DNA from 2 places in the Streptomyces sp. NPDC046215 genome. Region 1 is predicted to be linked to the other one. Evidence: riboswitches for the same ligand, from Rfam matches in the RefSeq annotation. Region 1 holds a riboswitch; the other holds the start of a gene.

What was found. Region 1 has a riboswitch for cobalamin ahead of metE (5-methyltetrahydropteroyltriglutamate--homocysteine S-methyltransferase). Riboswitches for the same ligand answer to the same signal wherever they lie in the genome.
Region 2: linked by a shared signal. The riboswitch ahead of ABZ951_RS16800 (prenyltransferase/squalene oxidase repeat-containing protein) and the one ahead of metE (5-methyltetrahydropteroyltriglutamate--homocysteine S-methyltransferase) in region 1 are both predicted to bind cobalamin.

What each region holds. Positions count from the first base shown of each region.
Region 1 covers NZ_JBEYZW010000019.1:68-4,934, reverse strand. Annotated here, with positions in the region: gene aceA (isocitrate lyase) at 1-481, shown strand, start outside; partial or broken gene ABZ951_RS11225 (hypothetical protein) at 857-1,012, shown strand; partial or broken gene ABZ951_RS11220 (3-hydroxybutyryl-CoA dehydrogenase) at 1,108-1,976, shown strand; cobalamin riboswitch at 2,115-2,331, shown strand; gene metE (5-methyltetrahydropteroyltriglutamate--homocysteine S-methyltransferase) at 2,492-4,816, shown strand.
Region 2 covers NZ_JBEYZW010000033.1:54,021-58,887, reverse strand. Annotated here, with positions in the region: gene ABZ951_RS16805 (aldehyde dehydrogenase) at 1-1,038, opposite strand, end outside; cobalamin riboswitch at 1,752-1,904, shown strand; gene ABZ951_RS16800 (prenyltransferase/squalene oxidase repeat-containing protein) at 2,011-3,348, shown strand; gene ABZ951_RS16795 (SCO2322 family protein) at 3,345-4,019, shown strand; partial or broken gene ABZ951_RS16790 (CbiQ family ECF transporter T component) at 4,016-4,867, shown strand, end outside.

The DNA.
Region 1 (4,867 bases):
CGCCCGCGGCCTGGCCTACGCCCCGTACGCGGACCTGTTGTGGATGGAGACCGGCACCCCGGACCTCGCCCAGGCCAAGGAGTTCGCCGAGGCGATCCACGCCCGGTACCCCGGCCAGCTGCTCGCCTACAACTGCTCGCCGTCCTTCAACTGGCGCGCCGCGCTCGACGACGACCAGATCGCCAAGTTCCAGCGGGAGCTCGGCGCGATGGGCTACCGCTTCCAGTTCATCACCCTCGCGGGCTTCCACTCCCTCAACCACGGCATGTTCGACCTGGCCCGCGGCTACGCCGAGCACGGCATGACCGCCTATGTCGACCTCCAGGAGCGGGAGTTCGCCGCCCAGGCGCAGGGGTTCACCGCCGTCAAGCACCAGCGCGAGGTCGGCACCGGCTACTTCGACCTCGTCAGCACGGCGGTCAACCCCGCCGCCGCGACCCTCGCCCTGCGCGGCTCCACCGAGGAAGAGCAGTTCCACTAGGGCGTGTCTTACGGGTCAGCCCGGATCAGGCCGCGGCGTCCGGTGCGGTACCTCGCAAGGCGGAGCATCTCCCGCGTACTGGGCGTACTCGGGTGATGCGACAACGCGGCGAGGTGCCGTGCCGGGCGTCGCGGCCCCGGGCTGACCCGTAAGACACGCCCTAGCCCCTCGGAGCCCGGCACCCGCCGCCGGCCCGGCCGGGTGCCGGGCCGGCACGCCCTCAGGTGAGGGCCGGAGCCCGGCGCCGCCCGGCCCTCACCGCCCCCGTCAGGAGACCGCATGTCCCTCACCACCGTGACCGGCCGCGCCCAGGTGCTCGGCGCACCGGGCGCCCGCTTCGACGAGATCCTCACCCCCGCCGCCCTGGACGCCGCCCTGCCCGACCGCGCCAAGGTCACCCCGACCGCCCCGTTCCCGCGCGCCTCCACCGAACTGCCGGTCCGCACCTGCCACCGGCGCGGCGCCCACGCCATCGGCGGCACGGCCGCCCGCCTTCCCGGCCGCGACGCCCGGGTGAACGAGGCGGCCCTCTTCGCACCCACCGCCCTCGCGGACCACCTGCCCGCGTTCTCCACCACCGACGCCCACGCCCGCCACCTCGTCCGCCGCCGCCCGGCGGTGACCTCGTGAACCCCGCCGTGCGGCGCGTGGGCGTCGTCGGCGGCGGCCGGATGGGCGCCGGCATCACCGAGGTGTGCGCCCGCGCCGGGCTCGACACCCTCGTCTGCGAGACCGACACCGCCGCCGCCCACCGGTCCCGCGACCGCGTCGCCCGCTCCCTCGAACGCGCCGTCGAGCGCGGCAAGACCGACCGCCCCACCGCCGAGGACGCGCTCACCCGCCTCACCTTCACCGTGACCTCGACGACCTCGCCGACCGGCAGCTCGTCATCGAGGCCGTCGTCGAGGACGCCGAGGTCAAGACCGCGATCTTCACCGCCCTCGACAAGATCGTCGAAGATCCGGCGGCGATCCTGGCCACCAACACCTCCTCCCTCCCCGTGATGCGCCTGGGCATGGCCACCCGCCGCGCCGACCGCGTCCTCGGCCTGCACTTCTTCAACCCCGTGCCCGTGATGCCGCTCGTGGAGATCGTCACCTCGCTGCACACCACCGCCGAAGCGGCCGCCACGATCGAGGAGTTCGCCACCGTCACCCTCGGCAAGAGGACCGTCCGCTCCCGGGACCGGGCCGGCTTCGTCGTCAACGCCCTCCTCGTCCCCTACCTCCTCGCCGCGATCCGCATGGCGGAGTCCGGCTACGCGACGGCCGACGACGTCGACACCGGCATGGAGCTGGGCTGCGCCCACCCCATGGGACCGCTGAGACTGGCCGACCTGATCGGCCTGGACACCGTGGCCGCCATCGCCCGGTCCCTCTACGAGGAGTTCAAGGAGCCCCTCTACGCCCCGCCGCCGCTGCTGCTGCGCATGGTCGAGGCGGGGCTGCTCGGGCGCAAGACGGGCCGGGGCTTCCACTCCTACGATCGGGGCTGAGGGGCCCCGGCCCGTGGGGCACGGGCGCGGAGCGGCGAAGGGGGCCGCTCCGCGCCCGCCCGGTGCCACCGCCCGGACCGGCGTCTCAGGCCGCCGTCCGGAATGTGAACGGCCCTATCCGGGACGTGATCCAGCGCCTAGGCTGCTCACGCAGCTGGTTCGCCCTGCCCGCCAGGCAGGCGCGTCGCAAGAGGGAACCCGGTGGGAATCCGGGACTGCCCCGCAGCGGTGAGCGGGAACGACCGCCGTCATACGCACTGGACCCCAGGAGTCCGGGAAGCGACGGCCAGTAGGTGTCTGCCCCCGGCAGACGTGCCCGTGAGTCCGAAGACCTGCCACTGCCCGTGGGCGACCGTTCGCCCGCGGAGATCCCGGTGACCTCGAGGGCGGGTCGGCGTACGCACCAGGCGGGCACCCGCGCGACGACCTCGCGCCGTGGGCCGCCCGGTCCGTCACCCTTCGCGCCCTCCCCCGTCCCGGGGTCGACAGGACGAAAACTCGCGAAGGAGAGTTCCGTGACCACCAAGTCCGCAGCCGCGGCAGCACGCGCCACCGTCCACGGCTACCCCCGCCAGGGCCGGAACCGGGAACTGAAGAAAGCCGTCGAGGGCTACTGGAAGGGCCGCGTCACCGCCGACGCCCTCCGGGACACCGCCGCCGGACTGCGCCGCACCCACTGGCGGGACCTGGCCGGCGCCGGGATCCACGAAGTGCCCACCGGCGACTTCTCGTACTACGATCACGTCCTCGACACCAGCGTCATGGTCGGCGCGATCCCGGCCCGGCACCGCGCGGCCGTCGCCGCCGACCCCCTCGACGGCTACTTCGCCATGGCCCGCGGCACCCAGGACGTGGCCCCGCTGGAGATGACCAAGTGGTTCGACACCAACTACCACTACCTCGTCCCCGAACTGCGCCCCGACACCGTCTTCACCGCCGACTCCGCCAAGCAGGTCACCGAATGCGAGGAAGCCCGCGCCCTCGGCCTCGACCCCCGCCCGGTCCTAGTCGGTCCCGTCACCTACCTCCTGCTCGCCAAGCCTGCCCCCGGCGTCCCCGCGGACTTCGAGCCGCTCACCCTCCTCGACCGGCTCCTGCCCGTCTACGCCGAGGTCCTCGCCGACCTCCGCGCCGCCGGAGCCGCCTGGGTCCAGCTCGACGAACCGGCCCTCGCCCAGGACCGCACCCCCGCCGACCTGAACGCCGCCGCCCGCGCCTACCGCGACCTCGGCGGCCTCACCGCACGCCCGCGGCTGCTCGTCGCCTCCTACTTCGACCGGCTCGGCGAGGCCCTCCCCGTCCTCGCCAAGGCGCCCGTCGATGGACTCGCCCTCGACTTCACCGGCCCCGCCGCCGCCAACCTCGGCGACCTCGCCGCCGCCGGGGGACTGCCCGGCAAGCGCCTGGTCGCGGGCGTCGTCAACGGCCGCAACGTCTGGATCAACGACCTCGAGAAGTCCCTGGCCACCCTCGGCACCCTCCTCGGCCTCGCCGACCGCGTCGACGTCGCCTCCTCCTGCTCCCTGCTGCACGTCCCCCTGGACGCCACCGCCGAACGCGACATCGACCCGCAGATCGCCCGCTGGCTCGCCTTCGCCCGCCAGAAGACCACCGAGATCGTCACCCTGGCCCGCGGCCTGGCCCACGGCACCGACACCATCGCCGCCGACCTCGCCGCCAACCGCGCCGATCTCGCCTCCCGCGCAGGCTCCGCCCTCACCCGCGTCCCGGCCGTACGGGCCCGCGCCGCGGCCGTCACCGCCGCCGACACCCGCCGCTCCCTGCCCTACCCCGAGCGGGCCGCCGCCCAGCGCGCCCGGCTGCGCCTGCCGCTCCTGCCGACGACCACCATCGGCTCCTTCCCCCAGACCACCGAACTGCGCACCGCCCGCGCCGGCCTGCGCGCCGGCCGCGTCACCGCCGCCGCCTACGAGGAGCGCATCGAGGCCGAGATCCGCGAGGTCCTCTCCTTCCAGGAGAAGGCCGGGATCGACGTCCTGGTCCACGGCGAGCCCGAACGCAACGACATGGTCCAGTACTTCGCCGAACAGCTCACGGGCTATCTCGCCACCCAGCACGGCTGGGTCCAGTCCTACGGCACCCGCTACGTCCGCCCGCCGATCCTCGCCGGCGACATCTCCCGCCCCGAGCCGATGACGGTCCGCTGGACGTCCTACGCGCAGTCCCTCACCGACCGCCCGGTCAAGGGCATGCTGACCGGCCCGGTCACCATGCTCGCCTGGTCCTTCGTCCGCGACGACCAGCCGCTGGGCGAGACCGCCCGTCAGGTCGCCCTCGCCCTGCGCGACGAGGTGAACGACCTGGAGGCCGCGGGCAGTTCCGTGATCCAGGTCGACGAGCCCGCCCTGCGCGAGACGCTGCCCCTGCGCGCGGCCGGCCACGCCGGCTACCTCGCCTGGGCGACCGAGGCGTTCCGCCTCACCACCGGCGGCGTCCGCCCGGACACCCAGATCCACACCCACATGTGCTACGCCGAGTTCGGTGACATCCTCCAGGCCATCGACGACCTGGACGCCGATGTCATCAGCCTGGAGGCCGCCCGCTCGCACATGCAGGTCGCGGGGGAACTCGCCACCGCCGGCTACCCCCGGGAGGTGGGCCCCGGGGTGTACGACATCCACTCGCCGCGCGTCCCCGGCGCCGAGGAGGCCGCGGCCCTGCTGCGCAAGGGACTGGAGGCCATTCCCGCCGAACGGCTGTGGGTCAACCCCGACTGCGGCCTGAAGACCCGCGGCTGGCCCGAGGTCCGGGCCTCGCTGGAGAACCTGGTCGCCGCGGCCCGCGAGGTGCGCGACGGCCTGCCCGCCAGGGGCGCCTGACCGCGGGCCGGGCGCCGGGCCGGGCGGGTTGACGGCGGTACTGGAGATGCT
Region 2 (4,867 bases), on a different contig from region 1:
CTGCCCGAGCGCGATGTACTCCAGCGACCGGCGCCGCTGGCGCTCGGCGACGAGCGGGCCGACCTGGGTGGCGGGGTCGAGGGGGTCGCCGACGACGAGGGCGGCGGCGGCCGCGGCGAACCGCTCGGCCAGCTCGCCGTAGTGGGCACGCGGGGCGAGGATGCGGGTCTGGGCGACGCATGCCTGCCCGTTGTTCATCCAGGCGCTGGGCACGATGCCGGCGACGGCCGCGTCGAGGTCGGCGTCCGGCAGGACGATCGCCGCGGACTTGCCGCCCAGCTCCAGGGTGACGCGGGTGAGGTGGCGGGCGGCGACCTCCATGACGCGCCGGCCCGCGGCGACGGAGCCGGTGAAGGAGACCTTGTCGACGCCGGGGTGGCCGACGAGGTACTCGCTGACCTCCCGGCCGGCGGGCAGGATCGAGAGCACCCCCGCCGGCAGCCCGGCCTCCGCGGCGATCTCGGCGAGCAGGTAAGCGTCCAGCGGCGTCTCCGGCGCGGGCTTGAGCACCACCGAGCAGCCGGCCAGCAGGGCGGGGGCGAGCTTGGCGGCCGCGACGAACTGCGGCACGTTCCACGGCGCGACGGCCGCCACCACGCCGACGGGCTCGCGCCGCACGAGCAGCGGTCCGAGGACCCCGGCCCGCCGCTCCTCGAAGGGGATGCCGCGCGCGACGGCGACGGCACTGTCCCAGACCATCATCGCGCCGAGCGCCTGGGCGAGGACGCTCCAGGAGTAGGGGGAGCCGTTCTGGGCGGAGATGACCTCGGCGATCTCCTCGTGGCGGGCGGCGATACCGTCCTTGATCCGAGTGACGACCTCGATCCGCTCGGCGAGGGGCCGCTCGGCCCAGACGCCGGAGTCGAAGGAGGTGCGGGCGGCGGCGACGGCCCGGTCGACGTCCTCGCGGCAGGCGTGCGGGACGCGCCCGATGACGGCCTCGGTGTGCGGGGAGACGACGTCGATGGTGTCCCGCCCGGCGGGCTCGGTGAACGCGCCGCCGATGAAGAGCTGCCCGTACTCGATGAGTTCAGCCATGACTCGCCGCCTTCCGGCTCCGCCGCGGGTGCGCCACATCTGACGCTGCATCAGAACTGGTACCAGTTCCCGTGGCCGGGGGCAATGGGGGGCGGCGGGCGGGGGCGCGGAGCGCACGGCCGTGCGGGAGTGGGCCGGGCGGCCGCGGCCGGCCGACGCCCGGGCCCTTGGCCACCGGCCCGGACGCCATGGGGCGGGAGCGGCCACCGCCGGCCCGGCGCGTCTCGACGGCGCCGGGGCGGACGTCCCACGACCCGCAGCACCGGCCCACGGCCGCCCGCCTCGCACGCGCCGGGCCCGGCCGGAACGGGCACCCGACCGCGGCCGGCAGACGCCCGCGCTTCGACCGCGACGATCACCCTCACCGGTCACGACAGGCACCCGCCGCCGGCCGACGCGCACGGTCGTGTCGGGGCAGCGCCCGTGACGCCCCATCGCCCGCCCGGCCCGGCACCACTCGCCGGGCGCGACAGGGCCCGGGCCACCCGGGCCGAACGGGCAGTTGACCGCGGCCGACGGGCGCACGGGCCCGCGCCCTGGCCGCCGGGGCCGGGTGACGCGGGGCGGGGGCGGGTGCCCCCGGCCGGGCACCCGCCGCCGGACCGCGCGGCCGAGGCGGCCCCGTCCCGTGAGGCCCCCGCCGGACAGAGCGGCCCCGCCGGAGGCCGAAGCCCCCCCTCATACCGTCGCAATCGTGGCGGTATGAGCCACCCATAAGCCGCCGGTTAAAGTGTCCGTGACAACTTCATCCCGCCTCGGAACGGGGAAAGCCGGTGGGAATCCGGCGCTGACCCGCAACCGTGACGACGGCCGCGCCCGTGCGGACCGTACGAGCCGGACCACCCGCGCCCTGGCGGCAAGGCTTTCCGGAGCCGGTCGCGCCGCCCCTCGGCGGTGCCCGGCCCCACGGCACCGTCGAGGTATACGGAGCCGGGCCCGGTGCCACCGCGCGGAACGCGCGGAGGGGCGGCCGTGCGCGGTGGCACAGTCCGTACCCGTCCGCCCGCCGACCCCCGCAGCGACCCACCGAGAGGCACCGACCCCATGGCCCCCTCCCTCGCCGTCCACGCGCGCCGCGGCGCCGTGGCCCTGGCCACCGCCGCCGTCCTGAGCACGGCCATGGCGCCCGCCGCGTTCGCCGACGCCTCCCCGTCGCCGGCCGCCCCCGGCCTGTACGGCACCGAGGACCCCAAGTTCGACGGCGTCTTCCGGCAGTCCCTGACCTTCGTGGCGCAGAGCGCCGTCGGCGTCTCCCCCGCCAAGGAGGCCGTCGACTGGCTCACCGGCCAGCAGTGCGCGGACGGCGGTTTCCCCGGCTTCCGGGCCGACCCCGCCAAGGCGTGCGACACCCAGAAGGAGTTCACCGACCAGACCGCCGCGGCCGTCCAGGGCCTCGCGGCGGCCGGCGGCCGGTCCGAGCAGGTGACGAAGGGCCTCGACTGGCTCAAGGCGCACCAGAACGACGACGGCGGCTGGGGCTACCAGCCCGGCAGCCCCAGCGACGCGAACTCCACCTCCATCGCCCTCGGCGCGTTCGCCGCCACCGGGCAGGACCCGGCCAAGGTCGCCGCGAAGGGCGGCAAGGACCCGGTGGCCACGCTGCTGACGTTCCAGCTCGGCTGCGACGCGAAGGAAGGGGAGCGCGGCGGTTTCTCCTTCCTGAAGGACGACAAGAGCGGGCTGCGCGCCGACAACCTCGCCAGCGCCGCCGCGGGCCTGGCCACGCGCGGCAAGGGCTTCCTCGTCGAGCCGCCGAAGAAGGGCGCGGACCAGCCCCTGAAGCCGCTGGACTGCGCTGCCGACGACAAGGCGAAGCCGAAGGACGCCGCCGCGGCGGCCGAGGCCGTCGACGGGTACCTCTCCGAGGCGCTCGCCAAGAACGGCGGCTACCTCGTGCCGTCCATGCCCGGCGCCCCGGCCAAGCCCGACCAGGGCAACACCGCCGACGCCGTCGTCGCCCTCGCCGCGGGCGGCCACCGCGAGGCCGCCGAGAAGCCGCTGACGTGGCTGCGGTCCAAGGAGAGCGGCACCGCCGACTGGGCGAAGAACCACCCCGGCCGCGTCGCCAAGCTCATCCTCGCCGCCCACGCCACCGGCGCCGACCCGCGCGACTTCGCCGGCACCGACCTGGTCGCCCAGCTGAACGCGATGGGCCCGAAGCCGGAGTCCGCCTCCTCGGCGGAGCAGAAGGACGAGGAGAAGAAGGACGACGACAAGGGCGTCAGCGTCTGGTGGATCGTCGGCGTCTTCTTCGTCGCCAGCATCGGCGCCGGCTTCCTGATCAGCGGCCGGAAGAAGAAGCAGCTGTGACGGTCCGCCGCGGCGCGCGCGCCCTCGGGGCGCTGCTCCTCGCCGGGGTCCTCGCCGGGCTGGGCGCGGCCCCCGCGCAGGCGGCCGGGTACCGGTACTGGTCGTTCTGGGACGCCACCGGCAGCGGCTGGGCGTACGCCACGCAGGGCCCGTCCACGGCGCGGCCCGGCGACGGGGACACCGTCGGCTTCCGGTTCGCCGTCAGCGAGGACTCCCGGGACGCCGCGAAGCCGCGCGCCGCGGCGGACTTCGGCGCGGTGTGCGCCGGCACCCCCGCCGAGGACGGCCGCAAGCGGATCGCGGTCGTCCTGGACTTCGGCACGGCCGCCGACGCCCCCGAGGGTGAGACCCCGCCCGCGCCCCGCACGGCATGCGCGCGGGTCGGCGGCGACGCGAGCGCAGCGGAGGCGCTCGCGGCCGTCGCGAAGCCCCTGCGGTACGACTCCGCCGCGCTGCTGTGCGCCATCGCCGGCTACCCGAAGTCGGGCTGCGGCGAGCAGGTCGCCGGGAAGAAGAGCGGGCAGACCGCCTCCGCCGGGGACGGCGGCAAGGACGAACGGAAGGACGACGGCGGTGACGGCGTGCCCTCGGCCGGTCTGATCGGCGGTGTCGCCGCCGTGGTCGCCCTCGGTGCCGCCGCCGCGTGGCAGGCGCGCCGCCGCCGCGGATGAGCGACAGGAACCCGCCGCCGCGCCCCGGCGGCCCGAGCACCGCGCCCGTCACCGCGCGGGCGTCCGCGCTGCACGCGGGCGCCTGGTGGGTGTGGGCGCTGGGGCTGGCCACCGCCGCGTCGCGCACCACCAACCCGCTGCTGCTGGGGCTGCTGGTCGGCGTGGCCGGATACGTCGTGGCGGCCCGGCGCACGGACGCGCCGTGGGCGCGCTCCTACGGGGCGTTCCTCAAGCTCGGACTGGCCGTGATCACCATCAGGCTCGTCTTCGCGGTCGTGCTCGGGTCGCCGATCCCGGGCACCCACACCCTGGTCACCCTGCCGGAGGTGCCGCTGCCCGACTGGGCGAAGGGGGTGCGCCTGGGCGGCCGGGTGACGGCCGAGGGGCTGCTCTTCGCCCTGTACGACGGGCTGAAGCTGGCCGCGCTGCTGATCTGCGTCGGCGCGGCGAACGCCCTCGCCAACCCGGCCCGGCTGCTGAAGTCCCTGCCGGGCGCCCTGTACGAGGCGGGCGTGGCGATCGTCGTCGCGATGACGTTCGCGCCGAACCTCGTCGCGGACGTCCAGCGGCTGCGCGCCGCGCGGCGGCTGCGCGGCCGCTCCGACCGGGGCCTGAAGGCCCTGCTCCAGGTGGGGCTGCCGGTCCTGGAGGGGGCGCTGGAGCGGTCCGTGGCGCTGGCGGCGGCCATGGACGCGCGCGGGTACGGCCGGACCGCGCAGGTGCCGCCCGCCGTGCGGCACACCACGACGGCGCTGACGCTCGGCGGGCTGCTGGGCGTCTGCGCGGGAACGTACGGCCTGCTGGCCGACGAGGGCGCGGGCTACGGCCTGACGGTCCTGGCCGGCGGG